One region of the Pantoea sp. X-Soil-YNGN-775 genome, then DNA from elsewhere that is predicted to be linked to it. Evidence: predicted binding sites of a transcription regulator. Region 1 holds the regulator's gene; each other region holds the start of a gene.
The links. Region 1 encodes CRP, which controls carbon source genes, mostly activating them, when cyclic AMP is high. Its sites were predicted from a motif close to ATGTGANNNNNNTCACAT; they were not measured.

Region 1 (4,974 bases):
GCGTTGGCGTCCGGCGTCAGCAATTTGTCAGCGCGCTGCAGGCGATTGATGCGAAGTACGATCTGTTCAGTGATATTCGCGGCAAAGGCCTGCTGATTGGCGCGGCGCTGAAGCCTCAGCATAGCGGCAAGGCGCGCGATATCCTCAATGCGGCAGCCGCAGAAGGGGTAATGGTGCTGGTGGCCGGCACCGACGTGATGCGTTTTGCACCTTCGCTGATCATCGAACCCGCCGACATCGAAGAGGGCATGCGCCGCTTCGCCGCCGCCGTCGGCAAGGTGATTAGCGGCTGATTTAGTTTTTGCGTAACCGTCTGATCAGCCAGCGGCCATGTTGCGGTCGCTGGCTCCACGCCAGAGAAGAAATGGTGTGCATCACGCTCAGATGATCCAGAATACGGCGCACATGCTGTTCGACGACTGTCACCGGCCCTTCATTAATATTTTCTACCTCATCCAGCAGGTTAACCTGCGAACTGGCACCGTCATATTCCAGCCGCTGCTGACAACGTTGCAGCGCAATTTCGCAGGACTGCAGATAGCGCTCAGCTAACGAGGCGGTCAGCATGGTGTGTTCGCGCGCCAGAATCGTCATTGCATTGATGTGCTCAACAATAAACTGGCTGTGGGTGACCCACAGACGCATATCTTTGAGGTACTGAGCGTTGAAAGCCGGTTCCTGCATCGCCTGGTTCAGGGAGTTAAACAGCGCATTGTGCGCCTGATTGACCCGTATCCGCTGGTACGCCAGTTTCTCCGGCGACTGTTCCGCCCCCAGCAGCAGCCGTAGCGCATCCTGATAGGTTTCCAGTGCGTCGTGGGCGTTCTGCCGCAGTAAGCCGCTCTGCCACTGCGGCCACAGCCACAGCATTCCGCCAAAGGCGATCAGGCAACCCATCAGCGTATCCATCAGGCGTGGCAGCAGGAACTGCGCCCCGTTCAGCGACAGCAGCTGCAGCGAGTAGACCGCCGTCACCGTAAAACCAATCATCGACCAGCCGTAAAACTGGCGGGTAAACCGGTAGCTGATAAAGGTGATCAGCAGCATGATCAGCAGCACCAGCGACTCCGGCACCGCCAGGCGTAAGGTGGCAGCCGCAATCACCAGACCGGCAAACGTGCCCAGCGCCCGGTGCTGGATGCGGACGCGGGTGGCACCGTAGCCGTTCTGGCTGACGAACATAATGGTCATCAGAATCCAGTACGGCTTAGGAATGTTGAAAAACAGCGCCAGCGCGCTGCCCAGCATCAGCATCACCGCAAAGCGACCGGCGGTGCGCAGCGCCGATGAACGCCACGACAGGTAGCTGCGCAGTGCCGGCAAAAGCGGCAGACGGCGCTGGCGATCGGCCATCAGGTCACGTTGATAGAGCGGCTTTTGGGTGCGAAGCACCCGCGCAATACGATTGAAGTGATAGAGGCAGAAATTCCCCACCGGATTATCAGGATGCTGACGGGCGATTTTTTCCAGCGCGCTGAGCTGCTTCTCCATGCCAAAACGATCCGGTAACTGGTGATAGAGAATGTTATCCGCCAGCACCCGTAAGCGGGCCGAAATAGTCTGGGCATTCCAGCGGATCACCGCTTCGGCATGGCTCTGCTCCACCAGTTTCTGCACCTCTTCCGGCTGATGCAGGCTGACCGAGATGTGTTCCTGCAGGTCCAGCGCCACCTGAAAGGCGCGGGTCAGCCGCTTATGGCTGTGATCCCGGCTGGCGGAAAGCATGTGCATCTGCTGGTAACAGGTGGTGATCATATCGACCACTTTCTGCTGGCGCGCCAGCAGCGGCGGCAGGGCCTTTTCCGGGTCGGTCAGCTGGGTCAGCAGGGTATATTTGGCATCGCAATAGTTGGCCAGTTCGCGGTAGATCAGGCTCAGGCTTTCACGCATCGGCTGCTCTTTCCACAGCCAGAACCAGAACCAGTTAAACAGCCCATACCATAGCGTGCCGCCGATATAGAGCAGCGGCGGCACATAGATCGGCATACGGCCAATCAGGCTCAGCGTGAAGATGGCGGCGATCAGGGTGCCGGGCAGCAGGCGGCCGTGCAGCGGACTGATTTCGCCGGTGACCCCCAGCAGCAACGGCAAGGCGAACAGAATCAGCGGCAGCGGAATGGCGTGCTGCGTCAGCCACTGAATCAGAAAGCTGCCGAGCGCAAACAGGCTGCCGCCGACAATCAGGCGTTTGAAGAAGCGTTTATGCGGGGTATCCAGACCGGCGATATTGCAACAGGCGGGAACTAACGAGAACAGCAGACCTTTTTGCAGGTCGCCAGCCAGCCAGCCCAGCGCCACGGGCAGACAGAGCACCAGGGTTTGCCGCAAGGCGTAGTTGACTTCAGGATGGTAAATAATTCGACGCCACATCGGCCCAACACAAACAATAACGGCGCGATGTTGCCATCACGCCGTGGGTGACAGGAATTAGCGGGTGCCGTAAACGACGATGGTTTTGCCGTGTGCAGAGATCAGATTCTGATCTTCCAGCATCTTCAAAATACGGCCCACGGTTTCACGTGAACAACCAACGATTTGGCCAATTTCCTGACGAGTAATTTTAATTTGCATGCCGTCGGGATGCGTCATGGCGTCTGGCTGCTTCGCCAGGTTAAGCAGAGTCTGAGCAATGCGTCCGGTCACGTCGAGGAAAGCGAGGTTACCCACTTTTTCAGACGTAACCTGCAGGCGACGCGCCATCTGCGACGACAGTCGCATCAGGATATCCGGGTTAACCTGGATCAGCTGACGGAATTTCTTGTAGGAAATCTCCGCCACTTCGCACGCGGTTTTCGCACGTACCCAGGCGCTGCGCTCCTGACCTTCTTCGAACAGGCCAAGCTCGCCAATGAAATCGCCCTGATTCAGGTAAGAAAGAATCATCTCTTTGCCTTCTTCATCTTTGATCAGAACCGCAACGGAACCTTTCACGATGTAGTAAAGCGTTTCAGCTTTTTCACCTTGATGAATCAGCGTACTTTTGGATGGATACTTGTGAATATGGCAATGGGACAGGAACCATTCGAGTGTAGGGTCTGTTTGCGGTTTGCCGAGAACCATTCGCTATTATCCTCTGTTGTAATCGTGCCCAAAATACAGGGGGCAGTTTTCCCTGTCAGGCGATGAAAGCTTCAAGCGTTTCCCTTACAGGAAATTATTCGGGCTGCATTCGGCGCAGTGCGCATCATTCTTCCCGGCTTCGCCATCAGGTGACGAAAAATATTTTCAGCACTGTTTGTAGCACAGCTTTTGCCGACTGTCTTCTGTTGTCTCGCTTCAGCTAACAGCGGATTTCTCTGGATTGCTGTTTACCAGGCGAAAGCGTACTCTGACGGCAAAACCGCATATTCTGGAGCGAAAATCATGCAGGCAAGAGTGAAATGGGTAGAAGGACTGACATTCCTCGGTGAGTCGTCATCCGGTCATCAGGTGTTAATGGATGGCAATTCGGGTGATAAAGCGCCCAGCCCAATGGAGATGGTGCTGATGGCGGCGGGCGGATGCAGCGCCATCGACGTGGTTTCAATTCTGCAAAAAGGTCGCAACGATGTGGCTGATTGTGAAGTGAAACTGACCTCAGAACGTCGTGAAGAAGCGCCGCGAATCTTTACGCACATCAACCTGCACTTTATCGTGAGCGGCAAAGCGCTACAGGATAAGGCGGTCTCACGCGCGGTGGATCTTTCTGCTGAAAAATATTGCTCGGTCGCTATCATGCTGGGTAAAGGCGTCACCATCACCCACAGCTATGAAGTGATCGAACTGTAATAGCCGCAAGGGTCATTGCAGACCTGCTAACTTCACTTCCAGTATCTGATGCAGGTTGATTTAAGACTGTGCCTGGGCAGGGAATCCGTTTTGATACTGTGCCTGGGCAGGGAACCGGGTCAGATCGGAAAGTCGCTTAAGCCAATCCCTGGCCGCTCGACCCGCGCCGTCCCTGGCGCGGGACGCTTTCCTCTTCTGACCCGGTTCCCTGCGTGTTGAACTTATCTATTGCTGCCAGATTCTTTCTGCCCAGGGTTTGTCTGTAGCGACCTTCCTGAAACCGGATGCGGTTGTCGGACGTGAAGCGAAGGGAGCATATGCCTGTAGCAAAGCATCGCGGGCCAGGGATGGCCCGCGCTGAGCCTGCCAGGGATAGCGGTTTTGCGTCTTTGCGAAAGGTGTATGCTCCCTGAAGCCTGCCCAGGGGTAAGTCTTTAGCCGCAGGAAAGCCAGTTTTACTATCTTTGTTAAAGACATCTGCTCTCAGAGCGGTTTTTGCTGGCCTCTTACTCTATCCGCTTGCCTTCCACCAGCCGCTTCACCAGCGGACCCATGATCAGCTCCATCGCCAGCCCCATTTTCCCGCCCGGCACCACCAGCGTATTGATATGCGAAATGAACGATCCCTGCAGCATCGCCAGCAGATAAGGAAAGTCGATATCGTCCAGCGCCTGAAAATGGATCACCACGAAGCTCTCATCCAGTGACGGAATCGCGCGGGCGGCAAACGGATTCGAAGTGTCGACCGTCGGCACCCGCTGGAAGTTCAGGTGGGTGCGCGAGAACTGTGGCGTAATGAAATTAATGTAATCTTCCATTGAACGCACCACCGAATCCATTACTGCTTCACGCGAATGGCCGCGTTCGCTGGTGTCACGCACCAGCTTCTGAATCCACTCGAGGTTAACAATCGGCACCACGCCTACCAGCAGGTCGACATGTTCCGCCACGTTATGCTGGGCGGTCACTACGCCACCGTGCAGTCCTTCGTAAAACAGGATATCGGTGTTTTGCGGCAGCGGCTGCCACGGCGTAAAGGTGCCCGGCACCTGATTCCACGGCACCGCTTCATCATAGGTATGCAGGTACTTACGCGACTGGCCCTGGCCGTCGAGCCCATACTGCCTGAAGCTCTGCTCCAGTAAGCCAAAGTCATTGGCTTCCGGACCGAAATAGCTGACATGACGGCCTAAATCGCGCGCCTTG
Region 2 (4,974 bases), 590 kb from region 1:
CCGGGAGCACTGTTTTTACAGTGCTCCCTTTTTTTGTGCCTGCGCCAACAAGTGATATGCTTGCCGCCCGTTTTTTTACTGTCCGCTGGAGGTGGCGCATGACGCCCGAACAATTGATTACGCAGCGGCTGGAGCAGGTTGAAGCGGTGTTGCGTGAGCACGATCTCTGGCAAAGCACACCCCCTGATGCCAGCGCTTTCGACAGCCGCGAGCCGTTTTGCCTTGATACGCTCGAACCGCTGCAATGGCTGCAATGGGTGTTGATTCCCCGAATGCACGCCCTGATTGCGGCCCGGCATCCACTGCCGCAAAACTTCGCTGTTGCCCCCTATTATGAAGTGGCGCTGGTGCCTGACCAGCCCGGTGTTGCGCCGCTGTTACTGACGCTGCGTCAGCTTGATGCGTTACTGAAGGATGCGGCGGTCTGATGCTGGAAATTATTTATCAGGACCGCTGGCTGGTGGCGGTGAACAAACCGAGCGGCTGGCTGGTGCATCGTAGCTGGCTGGATCGGCATGAGACGGTGTTTGTGATGCAGACGGTGCGCGATCAGATCGGTCAGCATGTGTTTACCGCGCATCGTCTGGATCGTCCTACCTCCGGCGTGCTGCTGATGGGATTGTCCAGCGAAGTCGGACGGCTGCTGTCGCAGCAGTTTGAGCAACAACAGATGCAAAAAACCTACCATGCGGTAGTACGCGGCTGGCTGGAAACCAGCGGCAGGCTGGATTATCCGCTGGTAGAAGAGCTGGACAAAATAGCCGATAAGCATGCCACTGAAGAACGTACGGCGCAGCCGGCGGTCACCGACTATCAGTCACTGGCCACGGTGGAGATGCCGGTGGGTATTGGCCGCTATGCGACATCGCGCTATAGCCTGGTTGAACTGTCGCCGAAAAGCGGTCGCAAACATCAGCTACGCCGGCACATGTCGCACCTGCGTCATCCAATCATCGGCGACTCTGCACACGGCGATCTGCGGCAGAACCGTGGTGCTGCACAGCACTTCGGCGCTAACCGCCTGATGCTGCATGCCAGCAGCCTGGCGCTGACCCATCCGGTCACCGGCGAGCCGCTGCTGATCCGTGCCGGGCTGGATAGTGTCTGGCAGAATCTGATGACACAGTTTGGCTGGCAGGATCGCATTCCTGAGGTGCCGCGGGTTGAGTTTGCGGCGGCGCCAGGACAGGATAACGTTTCAGAATAAGGGAGAAGGCAGATGGCAAAGATTGGCATTTTTGTGGGCACGGTATACGGCAATGCGTTGCTGGTGGCGGAAGAGGCAGAGCCGATTCTGCAACAGCAGGGCCACAGCGTGACGGTGTTTGAAGATCCGACGCTGGCAGACTGGCAGGCTTATGCCAGCGATGTGGCGTTGATTGTCACCTCTACCACCGGACACGGCGATTTTCCCGATACCATTTCGGGGCTATTCCACGCGGTAAAAGATAAGCTGGGTTATCAGCCGACGCTGCGTTATGGCGTCATTGCGCTGGGTGACAGCAGCTATGAGCATTTTTGTGGCGCGGGCAAAACCTTTGATGCGCTGTTGCAGGAGCAGAGTGCGCAGCGCGTGGGTGAGGTCCTGCTGGTTGATGCCGGTGAAAATCCCGAGCCGGAAGCAGTCACTTCTCCGTGGGTTGAGGCCTGGGGCACGCTGCTGTAATCCGCCGCGGCTTGGCGCGCAGCGTTGGTCGCGACAATCCGTCGCCGTGACGGCGGGCAAGAGCCGGCCCGGATAGCCGCCATGGCCATCCGGGCGCAGCCTGGGATCAGGTAATCGGTGCCGGGTTAAATACCGCCAGCTGGTTACGTATTCCCCAGCGATCTGACCAGGTCTGTTTGCGGCCGCTGGCAATATCCAGAATCAACTCAAACAGTCGCCAGCCCACCTGCTCAATACTCTCCTCGCCGGTTGCAATAGTCCCGGCATTAATATCCATCAGATCGTGCCAGCGCTCGGCCAGCGCATTACGCGTTGCCATCTTGATCACCGGAATGGCCGCCAGCCCGTAAGGCGTACCGCGCCCGGTGGTAAACACCTGCAGGGTAATGCCGGAGGCCATCTGTTGGGTACCGCAGACGAAATCACTGGCGGGGGTGGCGGCGTAGATTAATCCGCGACGGGTAGGGCGCTGTCCCGGTGACAGCACTTCTGCAATCGCGCTGCGGCCCGATTTCGCAATGGAGCCGAGCGCTTTTTCCACCACGTTGGCCAGCCCGCCTTTTTTATTGCCGGGCGAAGGGTTAGCGCTGCGGTCAGTCTGACCCTGATTGAGATAGTCGTCATACCAGGCCATCTCCTCCAGTAAGCGCTTACCAACCTCCTCATTAATCACTCGCGGCGTCAGCAGATGAATCGCATCACGGACCTCCGTGACTTCAGAGAACATCACGGTGGCGCCACAGCGCACCAGCAGATCGGAGGCGAAACCCACGGCGGGATTGGCGGTTACGCCAGAGAAGGCATCGCTGCCGCCACACTGCATACCGACGATCAGCTCTGAGGCGGGACAGGTTTCACGCTGGCGCTGATTAAGCCGCTTAAGGTGACGCTCGGCGACCTGCAAAATTTCGTCAACCATGGCGCCGAATCCCACCAGCTTCTCATCCTGCAGACGCACAATGTCATGCTCTTCCAGCGAGATTGGCTGTACGTCTGGCGTGCCGGTCAGCAGCCTTTCCGGCTGTAATTTTTCGCAGCCCAGACTGACAATCATCACTTCGCCGCCGAAATTAGCATTCAGCGCCAGGTTGTGGATGGTGCGAATTGGCACCACTGCCGCCGGCGCATTGATCGCCACGCCGCAGCCATAAAGATGATTCAGGGCGACAACGCCATCGACGTTGGGATAGCGCGGCAGTAAATCACGCTCAATCAATTGCACAACATGATCTACCACGCCCGCCACGCAGTGCACGCTGGTGGTGATGCCGAGCAGGTTACGCGTTCCGACGCTGCCATCGGCGTTGCGATAGCCTTCAAAGGTATAGCCTTCCAGCGCAGGCAGTTCAGCAGGGACCTGAGTCGCCAGCGGCAGGCTGGCCAGCGGCGGCGCTTCTGGCAGCGTCACCAGCGACTCATCAATCCAGCTGCCCTCGGCAATGTCGCGCAGCGCATAACCAATGATTTCGCCGTAGCGCACGATTGCTGCGCCCTGCGCGATCGCGTTGAGCGCAACTTTATGCCCTTGCGGCACATGCTCAGTCAGCGTCAGGCCATCAGCAAAGCGGGTGCCGGCTGGCAGTCCGAGGCTGTTGACCACAATCGCGACATTATCGTGCTCATGGACTTTGATATAGAGCGGTTGTTCAGTTGTTGTAGGGGTCATCGCTCACCTTCCCGTCTGTCGTACCGTACTTGTGCGGTGCGTTGTTGTCGTGTTGTTACCCGTCAGTCGCTCACTATTTGCCAGCTTCAGTATAAGGAGGCGCTGTGGGCTGTACATTGTGCAATTGACCGGCTTTGAAAAGATTTATAGCCACGTTTTGGGTCGATTAACCAAAAGCAAGTGAAGACCCTCACAAACAGCGTGGGAAACCGGCTTTCTGGCTGGTTAAACGACCGATATTTACAGGTTCCGTGAGCCATGCCGCAGGATTCTGTGCAAATGCCAAATAATCCCGTAAACATCGATTCCATTCCAGGGCGATGCTCCAATGTCATCGCTGCGGGCTGTTCTTATACTGATTTTCGTTAACCAGATCAGGTTATCCGTCACGACGCTTTACCCATTTGTTGCCTGCCGCACCGGCCTTATCCGCCTGCGCTGATGAGGGCTGTTAACCGGCAGGCTGCCGCTGAAACGGCAAAAGGGTAATAAAGATTTGCCAAAAAAAAAGATCGCCGTGTTTAACCTTATTTCTCTCTGATACCCAACGCGATGTGTATGCAGTCAGAGCGAATGTAGCTCACGCTATATTTCAGGAGTGCATCATGAATAGTTTCAGCCAGACAGCGGAAGCGGTGCAGAAGCGCACCAACGCCCGTTACTGGATTGTGGTGATGTTATTTATTGTCACCTCATTCAACTACGGCGACCGCGCAACCATTTCGATTGCCGGTTCAGCGATGTCCAAAGATATTGGCCTCGATTCAGTCGGACTGGGCTACATCTTCTCTGCCTTCTCATGGGCTTACGTTATTGGTCAGATTCCGGGTGGCTGGCTGCTTGACCGCTTCGGCTCAAAACGGGTCTATTTCTGGAGCATTTTTACCTGGTCGCTGTTTACTTTTCTGCAGGGCTTCGTCGATCTGTTCAGCGGCTTCGGTATCATCATGTCGCTGTTCATCCTGCGTTTCCTGGTAGGGCTGGCCGAAGCGCCATCCTTTCCTGGTAACAGCCGCATCGTTGCGGCCTGGTTCCCGGCGCAGGAGCGCGGCACCGCAGTAGCGATCTTCAACTCGGCGCAATACTTCGCCACCGTCATCTTCGCACCGATCATGGGCTGGCTGGTCTCTTCAGTGGGCTGGGCGCACGTGTTCTGGTTCATGGGCGGCCTCGGCATCATCCTCAGCTTTATCTGGCTGAAAGTCATCCACGACCCTACCGATCATCCCGGCGTGAATAAAGCCGAGCTGGAGTATATGGAGCAGGGCGGTGCGCTGATCAATATGGATGTTAAAAAGGAGAGCCGTAAAGTGAGCTGGAACGAGAAGTGGTTCCAGATCAAACAGCTGCTGACTTCACGCATGATGTTAGGCATCTATCTCGGTCAATACTGCGTTAACGCCTTAACCTACTTTTTTATTACCTGGTTCCCGGTCTATCTGGTCCAGGCACGCGGCATGTCGATTCTGAAAGCGGGCTTTATTGCCTCGATTCCGGCGGTGTGCGGCTTCCTTGGTGGCGTACTGGGCGGGGTAATCTCTGACTGGCTGATGCGCAAAACCGGCTCGCTGAATATCGCCCGTAAAACGCCGATAGTGCTCGGCATGCTGCTCTCCATTTCGATGGTGATGTGTAACTACAC
Region 3 (4,974 bases), 730 kb from region 1:
TGGCCTGTACCAGCCTGGTGGCGCAAAGCGATTTCATCAGTATTTTATCGGTGGATGTGATCGACGATCCGATTCTCGGCCGGTCGCTGGTGGCGCTGACGCTGGATGAGCCGTTGCCCAAAGCGATGTTTTATCTGATTCAGCGTAAGGATACTGCGCTGACCCCGATGAGCAGTTATATGGCGCAGTTATTTCGCCGTTATTGCCAGCGCTGAGCGGCAGCGTTCTTTCATCGTCTACACTTGGTGTATTCGCGTAAACGTGAGTTCAACCCACAATCGGAGGTGACGATGCAAGTCTGTCCATATCTGTTTCTCTATGGTCGCTGTGAAGAGGCAATCGGGTTTTACCTGCAGGCCACAGGCGGGAAACTGCTGGAGAAAATGACCTTTGGCGACATGCCAGAGCAGGGCGAGCAGGTCGGCGATCAATCCGCGCCGCCACAGCCGCCGGAAAAAATCATGCACGCACATCTGCGCATCGGTCAGGGAGAGTTGATGCTGAGCGACGGTAACACCCAGAAGCCGCCTGCGTCCGATCATGCTGGTTACGCGGTCAGCCTCGCCACCACTGACGCGGAGCAGGGTAAAACCTGGTTTGAGAAACTGTCAGTGGGCGGTAAAGTGACGACCCCGTGGCAGGAGACGTTCTGGTCGAATGGATTTGCGATGTTTATCGATAAATTCGGCATTCCATGGCGCATTAACGTGGTGAAACCGCAGGAATAATTGCGTGGTTTAGCCGATCGGCGCCGTCAACAGCGGCGCCGTTTTCAGGTCACAGTCACTGTGGCCAGCTTTGCAGCCAGCCACGTGCTTATCAGAAGTTGTAACCCGCTACCAGATAGTAACCCCAGCCGGTCGATTTCACTTCAAACGGACCGTTGCCGAAATTCAGCTCCTGCCCATCCGCCCACTGACCGCCATTGTGGAAATAACGCGCCACGGCCGAAAAGTGCCAGTGATCGTAACCCAGCGACAGGATGTGACTGGAGGCGATAGAGTTGCTGGTGCGCGACGATCCGCCTTTCTCGTTAAGATCGGAGCCCCAGTCAAAGTTGGTAAAGCCTACATAGCCAAGGTTACCGCCCCACAGCGTGGTGATCGGCACGAAATATTTCACCTTGAAGCGATAGCCATCCCAGCTGTTTTCATTCGCAGCGCCGTAGTTTTCCCACTGATATTTGGCATAAACGTTGAGTGACAGGCCCACATCGCTGTGGGTATCGATATCGGTGCCCAGACCCATGTACCAGGTGTTCTGGCGGTTATCGCTGTTACGGCCCATGTCGTAAATGTAGTTATTGGCGAAATACCACTCTTTGAACGGTCCAAACGCCAGGCTGGTACCGGTCAGTTTGTCGATTGAGAAGCGTGGTTCAATCTCCATAAACATCGGAGAACCGTGGTCAAAGATACCGTTGGCGTTGCTGTTACCGACGCCGAAGAAGTTGGTCAGATCGAGATAACCATAAAAATCGAACCAGTCTTTTTTGGCAAACGCTTCATATTCCAGATAAACGTCGTTGTTGAACTGTGGCCCAAAGCGGGTGTGGTAGCTGCCCACCACGTTTACGCTCTGATGCCACCAGTCGGACAGGTATTGCGGATCGCTATCAGCGGCTTGCGCAACACCTGTCCAGGAACATGCCAGCACGGCACCTGCTATCAACGTTTTGAATTTCATTATCATTAACCACATGCTTTTGACCGCTGCACAGCAGGCGCAGTCAGAGAGAAGTCGATCCCTGGGTGGGGAGTGAGTTATTCAGGACAAAACAGCCAGTTTTCAGCTCGCGTAGCGTGCCTGCAACACAGCGATAGAAAATAGATTTTGCTCACGTTTGTCAAAAAGTGTTGCATTACAATTCAGTGAAAATGTGATGCGCTTCACAATAATGGCAGTAAGCGAACGGAACCAGGCAACCGTTTACGTTGTCTGGTTCGTGATCAAATGGGCGGGATCAGGGAAAAGTGACGCGGACCTGCAAACCACAAATGGCACCCTGTGGCGTCAGGCAATTGGAGAGGGCGACCTGAATCTGATGCTTCTGCGCGACGCTGCGCACAATCGATAAGCCGAGGCCGCTGCCCTGCGCCTTAACGTCAGGCGAACGGGTGAATCGGTCAAAGGCGCGTTCAATAAAGGCTTCCGGCATTCCCGGTCCGTTATCGACGATATCGACCACCGTCCGGCCCGCCACCCGATGCAGCAGAACATCCACCAGGCTGCCTTCCGGGGTGTGCAACATGGCGTTACCAATCAGGTTATCAAACAGGCTGCGCAGTTCAGACCGACTGGCCTGCAGACGATACTGGGTCGAACCATTAAAGCCGATATCAATGCCGCGTTTATCCGCCACCACCATTAACTGTTCAATGCTCTCTTTCAGCAGATCTTCCAGTTCAATTTGCTCAATGCTGGCGACCACACTTTGATCTTCCTGACGTGACACGTTCAGTAACTGGGTTACCAGATGCCGGGTGCGCGTCACGCCCGCTTCGAGCTGACTGAACTGCCGGCTGGCCTCGCCAGGCTGAATATGCTGCCGCAGGTTCTCCAGCTGCAACGTGACAGCGGTGACCGGCGTACGCAGTTCATGGGCGGCATCTTCGAGGAACTGCCGCTGCGACGACCAGGCCTCACGCAGCTTGTTCAGCAACGAGTTATACGCGGCGACCAGCGGCAGGATCTCATCCGGCAGCCCTTCGGGTGAGACATTGTGCGGATGGTGCGTCTCCTGCGCCGCAATCTGCCGCGAGGCGACCTGCAGATCGCGGGTGATCTTGCGGACCACCAGCCAGATCACCAGCAGCGACAGCGGCATCATCAGGATCAACGGAATGATCGCCGCCAGCGCCCGTTTTACCATCAGCGCTTTCATGTAGCTGAGATTGTGCATCACCTGAATGGTCTTGATCTCACTGCCAGGCTGGCCCGGTCGGGTGTAGATGCGCCATTCACAGTCATCACAGTGCCCTACGTCTACATCACGGTAACCGCGCTGGGTTTGCAGCGGCGCGTGCAGTTCCGGCCATGAGCTGGCGCGCAGCCGGCCCTGGTTATCCCACAGCTGTACCACAAAGGCGCTCTTGGCTTTATCAGGCGTGATCAATGGTGTCAGCGCCGGCATCTGTTTGTTGGTGGACCAGGCATCAGCGATTTTCGACAGCTGATCGTCCTTCATGGTGCCCATCATATCGCCGTAGCAGCTGAAGAAATACCAGGTGACGCCGCCGATCATCAGCAGATGAATAATCAGCAGCGTACTGAGTAATTTATTGCGCAATGAGCGCATAAAGGGGAACGATTTCATATTGCCGGCACCCGCCAGCCCAGTCCGCGGACGTTACGAATCGCGTCGTTATCCAGTTTGCGCCGCATCCCGTGAATCAGCACATCGACCGCGTTGCTGCTCACTTCGTCGCCCCAGCCGTAAATGCGATTCTCCAGCTGCTCGCGAGAAAGAATGGCACCCGGACGCTCCAGCAGAGCATAAAGCAGGGCATATTCACGCGCGGTCAGCTGCTCGCGCTGGCCCTTATACAGCACTTCACGGGTCATCATATCCAGCTGCACGTCGCCACTGCCGAGCACCGAGTCGGCCGCACCGTGGCGACGTCGGGTAATCGCCCGCATCCGGGCCAGCACTTCCTGTAAATCGAACGGTTTAAGCAGGTAATCGTCAGCGCCGCTGTCGAGCCCCTGCACCCGCTGCGCCACGGTATCGCGTGCCGTCAGAATCAGTACCGGCGTGGAATCGCCGCGCCCGCGCGCCCGGCGCAGCACCTGCAATCCGTCATCACGCGGCAAGCCGAGATCCAGCAACACGCAGCTGTAGCCGCCTTCGCTCCAGGCATTATGGGCAAAAACGCCATCGCGTACCCAATCTACCGACCAGCCCGCGCCCTCTAAAGCCTGCTGCAGGTTCGCGCCAATCATTTCATCATCTTCAACCAATAACACGCGCATGGCTGATCTCCTCAGGAAAGATGGGAGCAGTTTATGCCCGGATAGTTAGCACAGAATTATCCGCCTTCATACTTCGCACTACAGCCGCGTTGGCTGCACTTTTTCGCCCTGGTCACTGACTGATGTCAGCTCCCTGGGACTCCTGCGTTTGCCGCCTTGCTGTAGCACGAATTATTTTGGCGGAAACCGCCTTCATTCTTCGTACTACAGCCGCGTTGGCTGCACTTTTTCGCCCTGGTCACTGACTGATGTCAGCTCCCAGGGACTCTTGCGTTTGCCGCCTTGCTGTAGCACGAATTATTTTGGCGGAAACCGCCGTCATACTTCGCGCTGTAGCAGCGTTGGCTGCATTGGTCGGCTTGCTGCAACGTAAATTACTCTGGCGTTATTTAACACAAATTTGCCTGACGGACCCAGGCGTGACTAAACGCAAATCATTTAAATTGTGGCCGCTATGGCCTAACACAAAATATTTAAATGGACGCTGGCGTGATTTAACACAAATTATTTTACCGGAAGGCCGGTGTCACTTAACGCTTATTATTCAGATGCGTTGCTACCGTTTCCTGACGGGTAAATGCCAGCCGCAGGCCCAAATCTGGCGGTTGCTAATTCTGCGCTAATTTTCTGCTAATTAAGGGATAAATTTAACCGGGTAAAGTGGGTTCACTGCACATCAGCGTAAACCAGGAGGAACCCATGAATCAGCGCGAGTTTATTCGCAGTTTGCTGGAATGGATAGAGAACAATCTAGGACACGATCTGCATCTGGATGAGGTGGCGCGTCGCTCTGGCTATTCCCGCTGGCATCTGCAACGGCTGTTTCGCCAGCATACCGGATTTTCACTGGCTGAATATATTCGCCAGCGGCGCTTAACTGAATCTGCGCTGACGTTGCTGAGCAGCAATGAAGCGATATTGCAGGTCGCGATGAACTATGGCTTCGATACCCAGCAAGCCTACACCCGCACCTTCAAAAACTATTTTATGGTGACGCCAGGC
Region 4 (4,974 bases), 1.7 Mb from region 1:
CAAAGCCATTATCCTGCGGGTCAACAGTCCAGGCGGCAGCGTAACGGCCTCTGAAGCGATTCGCGAAGAGCTGGCGGCGGCGCATGCTGCCGGTAAGCCGATTGTGGTTTCGATGGGCGGCATGGCGGCATCCGGCGGTTACTGGATTTCGACGCCGGCCAACTACATCGTGGCCAACCCCAGTACCCTGACCGGCTCTATCGGTATTTTCGGCGTGATCAATACGCTGGAAAACAGTCTGGATGCGATTGGTGTGCACACTGACGGTGTGGCTACCTCACCGCTGGCCGATATCTCCAGCACCAAAGCGCTGCCAACAGAAGTTCAGCAGCTGATGCAGCTGACCATCGAAAATGGTTATCGCAACTTTGTGGGGCTGGTGGCGAAGTCACGCAACAAAACGCCAGAGCAGATTGATGCCATCGCGCAGGGCCACGTCTGGACCGGTAGCGACGCCAAAGCCAATGGCCTGGTCGATGCGCTGGGTGACTTTGACGATGCGGTGAAGAAAGCCGGTGAGCTGGCAAAAGTGAGCAAACCGCAGCTGAGCTGGTATCAGGATGACCCGAGCTTCCTCGATATGATGCTAAACCAGGTCAACGCCTCGGTTCAGGCGGTGCTGCCGGATCCGCTCAAGGCCTGGCTGCCTGCCCCGATGCTGGATGTGATGAGCGCGATGAAAGCGCAACCTGGTCTGTTTGATCATCTTAACGATCCGCAAAACCGTTACGCCTTCTGCCTGAACTGCGGCGACGTGCGATAAACTGTGCGATAAACCTCGCAGCCCGGCCGCTGGTCGGGCTGCTTTTCCCGGTCTTTCCCCTTATACTGCGCGTTTTACGGCAAGTCTGAGTTCTCTAATGCAAAAGAAAAACATCTACGTAGCCTACACCGGCGGTACCATCGGTATGCAGCGATCGGCACAGGGTTACATTCCGGTTTCCGGCCATCTGCAGCAGCAGCTGGCTAACATGCCTGAATTCCACCGTCCCGAGATGCCCGATTTCACCATTCATGAGTATCAGCCGCTGATCGATTCGTCCGATATGACGCCGCAGGACTGGCAGTCAATCGCCGAGGATATCCGTCAGAATTACGATCGCTATGATGGTTTTGTGATTCTGCATGGTACCGATACCATGGCGTTTACCGCGTCGGCCCTCTCCTTCATGCTGGAGAATCTGGCTAAACCGGTTATCGTCACCGGCTCGCAGATTCCGCTGGCGGAGCTACGTTCGGATGGGCAGCAAAACTTATTGAACTCGCTGTATGTGGCGGCCAATTATCCGATCAGCGAAGTGTCGCTGTTCTTCAACAATACCCTCTACCGCGGCAACCGGACCACCAAAGCGCACGCCGATGGTTTTAATGCTTTCGCTTCGCCTAACCTTTCCGCGCTGCTGGAAGCCGGTATTCATATTCGCCGCCTGAATACCCCGCCCGCGCCGCAGGGCCAGGGCGGGCTGATTGTGCACACCATTACGCCGCAGCCGATTGGTGTGGTGACCATTTATCCAGGCATCTCGGCCGATGTGGTGCGCAACTTCCTGCGTCAGCCGGTAAAAGCGCTGATTCTGCGCTCTTACGGGGTCGGCAATGCACCGCAGAATGCGGAGTTCCTGGCTGAACTGCAGCAGGCGAGCGAGCGCGGTATCGTGGTGGTCAATCTGACCCAATGCATTTCGGGCAAGGTTAATATGGGCGGCTACGCCACCGGCAACGCGCTGGAACATGCTGGCGTCATCAGCGGTTTTGATCTGACCGTTGAGGCAGCACTGACTAAGTTGCACTTCTTACTTAGCCAGAACCTCTCCGCCGATGAAATACGCAGCAAAATGCAGCAGAATCTGCGCGGTGAACTGACAGAAGATTGAGACGGAGCGACTTGTAATGAAACGCGCACTGATCATTATTGATATCCAGAATGATTTTTGTCCGGGCGGCCCAATGGCCGTCCACGAAGGCGACCAGACCGTTGAGGTTGCCAACCGCTATGCACGCACCTTTATCCAGAACGGTGAACCGGTGGTCGCGCTGCAGGACTGGCATCCGGCCGATCACGGCAGTTTTGCCTCGGTCTCCGGCGAGCCGGTCTACACCCTTGGCGAATTAAACGGTCTGGCGCAGATCTGGTGGCCGGATCACGGCATTCAGGGCAGCCAGGGGGCCGATTTCCATCCTGACCTCGATCGTTCGCTGTTTGATGCGGTGTTTCATAAGGGGCAGGATCAGGATGTTGACAGCTACAGCGCCTTCTTCGATAACGGCCATCGCCGCAAAACCGAACTCGACAGCTGGTTACGCGAACGCGAGATTACCCATCTGGTAGTGCTGGGGCTGGCGACCGACTACTGTGTGAAATACAGCGTACTGGACGCGCTCGAGCTGGGCTACCAGGTTGAAGTGGTCAAAGAAGGCTGTCGCGGCGTGAACCTGAATCCCGAAGACAGTGAGATCGCCTTCGCGCAAATGACCGCCCAGGGCGCGGTGCTGATATAAAAAAAGCTGGCGCTAAGCCAGCTTTTTTTTGCCCGGTGAAGACAGATCACCCACTGACGGTGAACATGGCTCACTCAGTGCAGGTTGATGCGGGTCACGTCTGAGTCGATACCGAACTCTTCCTTAAGCTGCTTTTTAGACTTCGTCACCATCTCGCCGTCTTTGCCGATAGTCATGTGCTGCGGGCTGTCGTTATGCCGCGCCTGCCACAGCATCACCAGCTGCAGACAATTGTCGCGCTGTTCCTGGGTTAGCGCCACGCCATCCGGCCATTTACCAATCTCTACCGCCGTTGCCAGTCGCTGATAGACTTCTGGCGTCATTGCGGCGAGCATCGCTTCAAGTTGCTGCTTCATCGCCCTTATCCTTTGGTCTGTTCGCCCTGCTCGTCGGTAAAATTCAGTGAGGCGGAGTTGACGCAATAGCGTTCTCCGGTCGGCTGCGGGCCATCAGGGAAAACGTGTCCCAGATGTGCGTCACATTGACCACAGCGAATCTCAATGCGCTGCATGCCGTGTGAATCATCTTCAATATAACGAATCGCGTCGTCGCTTACCGGCTGGTAAAAGCTCGGCCAGCCACAACCTGAATCATATTTGGTCTCAGACAGAAACAGCGGCGCGTTACAAACCAGACAGTGGTAAATGCCGTCTTGCTTGTTGTGCAGCAGTGCGCCACTGTAAGGCGGCTCCGTTCCGCGATGCTGGGTCACATACCGCTGCATTTCTGTCAGCTGCGCAATTTTTGCTTCGGGTGCGGTGTCTTTAGCCATTTTTAAGATTCCGGAAGGTGCCATTCTGAAAATTTCGACTACTATTCTAACAAATGATCAACATAAGACGGGTCTTTTTTCGTGCTCACCCTTTCAGTCCGACGTCTGCAACCCGGATTTGTGACTTTGATCACCTTTTATCCGGGGCATCCCTATATATTCGGCGATTGATTAAACGAAGCGCGATATCATTGGCGGTCCGCAAGCGATTGCGCATCGAATAATTCCTTTCAGGCGAATTGACCTGTCGCAACAATTGACACGATTCCGCTTGACGCCTGGTAAGGTTTTTGTAATTTTACAGGCAACCTTTTATTCACTAACAAATAGCTGGTGGAATATATGACTATCAAAGTAGGTATCAACGGTTTTGGCCGTATCGGTCGCATCGTTTTCCGTGCTGCTCAACAGCGTTCTGACATCGAAATCGTTGCAATCAACGACCTGCTGGACGCCGATTACATGGCGTACATGCTGAAGTATGACTCTACTCACGGTCGTTTCGACGGCACCGTAGAAGTTCAGGACGGCGCACTGGTTGTTAACGGCAAGAAAATCCGTGTTACCTCTGAGAGAGATCCGGCTAACCTGAAGTGGGACGAAGTCGGCGTTGACGTTGTTGCTGAAGCAACCGGTATTTTCCTGACTGACGAAACTGCACGTAAACACATCACTGCAGGCGCGAAGAAAGTTGTTCTGACCGGTCCATCGAAAGATGACACCCCAATGTTTGTTCGTGGTGCAAACTTCGACAAATACCAGGGTCAGGATATCGTTTCTAACGCATCGTGCACCACTAACTGCCTGGCTCCACTGGCAAAAGTGATCAACGACAAGTTTGGTATCGTTGAAGGTCTGATGACCACTGTTCACGCAACTACCGCTACTCAGAAAACCGTTGATGGCCCGTCTCACAAAGACTGGCGCGGCGGCCGCGGCGCATCTCAGAACATCATCCCTTCATCAACTGGCGCAGCGAAAGCAGTCGGTAAAGTTCTGCCAGAGCTGAACGGCAAACTGACCGGTATGGCTTTCCGCGTACCAACCCCTAACGTTTCCGTGGTTGACCTGACTGTACGTCTGGAAAAAGCGGCCTCTTACAAAGAAATCTGTGCTGCTATCAAAGCTGCTGCAGAAGGCGAGATGAAAGACGTGCTGGGCTATGTTGAAGATGACGTAGTTTCTACTGACTTCAACGGCGAAATCCTGACTTCAGTGTTTGACGCTAAAGCCGGTATCGCGCTGAACGACAACTTTGTGAAACTGGTTTCCTGGTACGACAACGAAACTGGCTACTCAAACAAAGTTCTCGACCTGATTGCGCTGGTTTCTGCTAAATAAGGCAGCCAGACATCACTGAGAATAAGGGCGACTTCGGTCGCCCTTTTTTTGATCCGCTCAGCAAGGAATCGAACATGCAAGATAAACTGTTTTCTCTGCCGGTGGTGACGCAGATCTCCCCTTACCTGTCGCAGCGTCAGGTTGGAGAACTGCCGGCGATTATCGTCAGTCATCCCAAAGTGCGTGCCGCCCTGACTCTGCAGGGTGCCCATCTGATTGCCTGGCAGCCTAGCGGTGAGCAGCCGGTGCTGTGGCTCAGCGACAAGAGCCAGTTTGCCCCCGGTAAAGCGATTCGCGGTGGCGTGCCGATCTGCTGGCCATGGTTTGGCCCGGCAGGCGAACCGGCGCACGGCTTTGCCCGT

Region 2: garD (galactarate dehydratase) is a predicted target of CRP. The motif match lies at 3,511-3,528, and genes of this name have one in related genera.
Region 3: AC6I8I_RS01555 (nucleoside-specific channel-forming protein Tsx) is a predicted target of CRP. The motif match lies at 1,878-1,895, and genes of this name have one in related genera.
Region 4: msrB (peptide-methionine (R)-S-oxide reductase MsrB) is a predicted target of CRP. The motif match lies at 3,390-3,407, and genes of this name have one in related genera.

Annotation. Positions count from the first base shown of each region.
Region 1 covers NZ_AP035945.1:3,855,119-3,860,092, reverse strand. The annotation lists gene argD (bifunctional acetylornithine/succinyldiaminopimelate transaminase) at 1-293, shown strand, start outside; gene AC6I8I_RS18185 (YccS/YhfK family putative transporter) at 295-2,370, opposite strand; gene crp (cAMP-activated global transcriptional regulator CRP) at 2,428-3,060, opposite strand; gene AC6I8I_RS18175 (OsmC family protein) at 3,364-3,768, shown strand; gene AC6I8I_RS18170 (phosphoribulokinase) at 4,275-4,974, opposite strand, start outside.
Region 2 covers NZ_AP035945.1:3,268,631-3,273,604, reverse strand. The annotation lists gene AC6I8I_RS15205 (YqcC family protein) at 99-428, shown strand; gene truC (tRNA pseudouridine(65) synthase TruC) at 428-1,207, shown strand; gene AC6I8I_RS15195 (flavodoxin) at 1,220-1,666, shown strand; gene garD (galactarate dehydratase) at 1,773-3,332, opposite strand; gene AC6I8I_RS15185 (MFS transporter) at 3,938-4,974, shown strand, end outside.
Region 3 covers NZ_AP035945.1:350,710-355,683, forward strand. The annotation lists gene AC6I8I_RS01545 (LysR family transcriptional regulator) at 1-215, shown strand, start outside; gene yjdN (VOC family metalloprotein YjdN) at 291-728, shown strand; gene AC6I8I_RS01555 (nucleoside-specific channel-forming protein Tsx) at 820-1,686, opposite strand; gene AC6I8I_RS01560 (sensor histidine kinase) at 1,964-3,316, opposite strand; gene AC6I8I_RS01565 (response regulator) at 3,313-3,972, opposite strand; gene AC6I8I_RS01570 (hypothetical protein) at 4,275-4,595, shown strand; gene AC6I8I_RS01575 (helix-turn-helix domain-containing protein) at 4,672-4,974, shown strand, end outside.
Region 4 covers NZ_AP035945.1:2,198,599-2,203,572, forward strand. The annotation lists gene sppA (signal peptide peptidase SppA) at 1-763, shown strand, start outside; gene ansA (asparaginase) at 861-1,874, shown strand; gene pncA (bifunctional nicotinamidase/pyrazinamidase) at 1,891-2,499, shown strand; gene AC6I8I_RS10415 (YeaC family protein) at 2,574-2,855, opposite strand; gene msrB (peptide-methionine (R)-S-oxide reductase MsrB) at 2,861-3,271, opposite strand; gene gapA (glyceraldehyde-3-phosphate dehydrogenase) at 3,614-4,612, shown strand; gene AC6I8I_RS10430 (D-hexose-6-phosphate mutarotase) at 4,687-4,974, shown strand, end outside.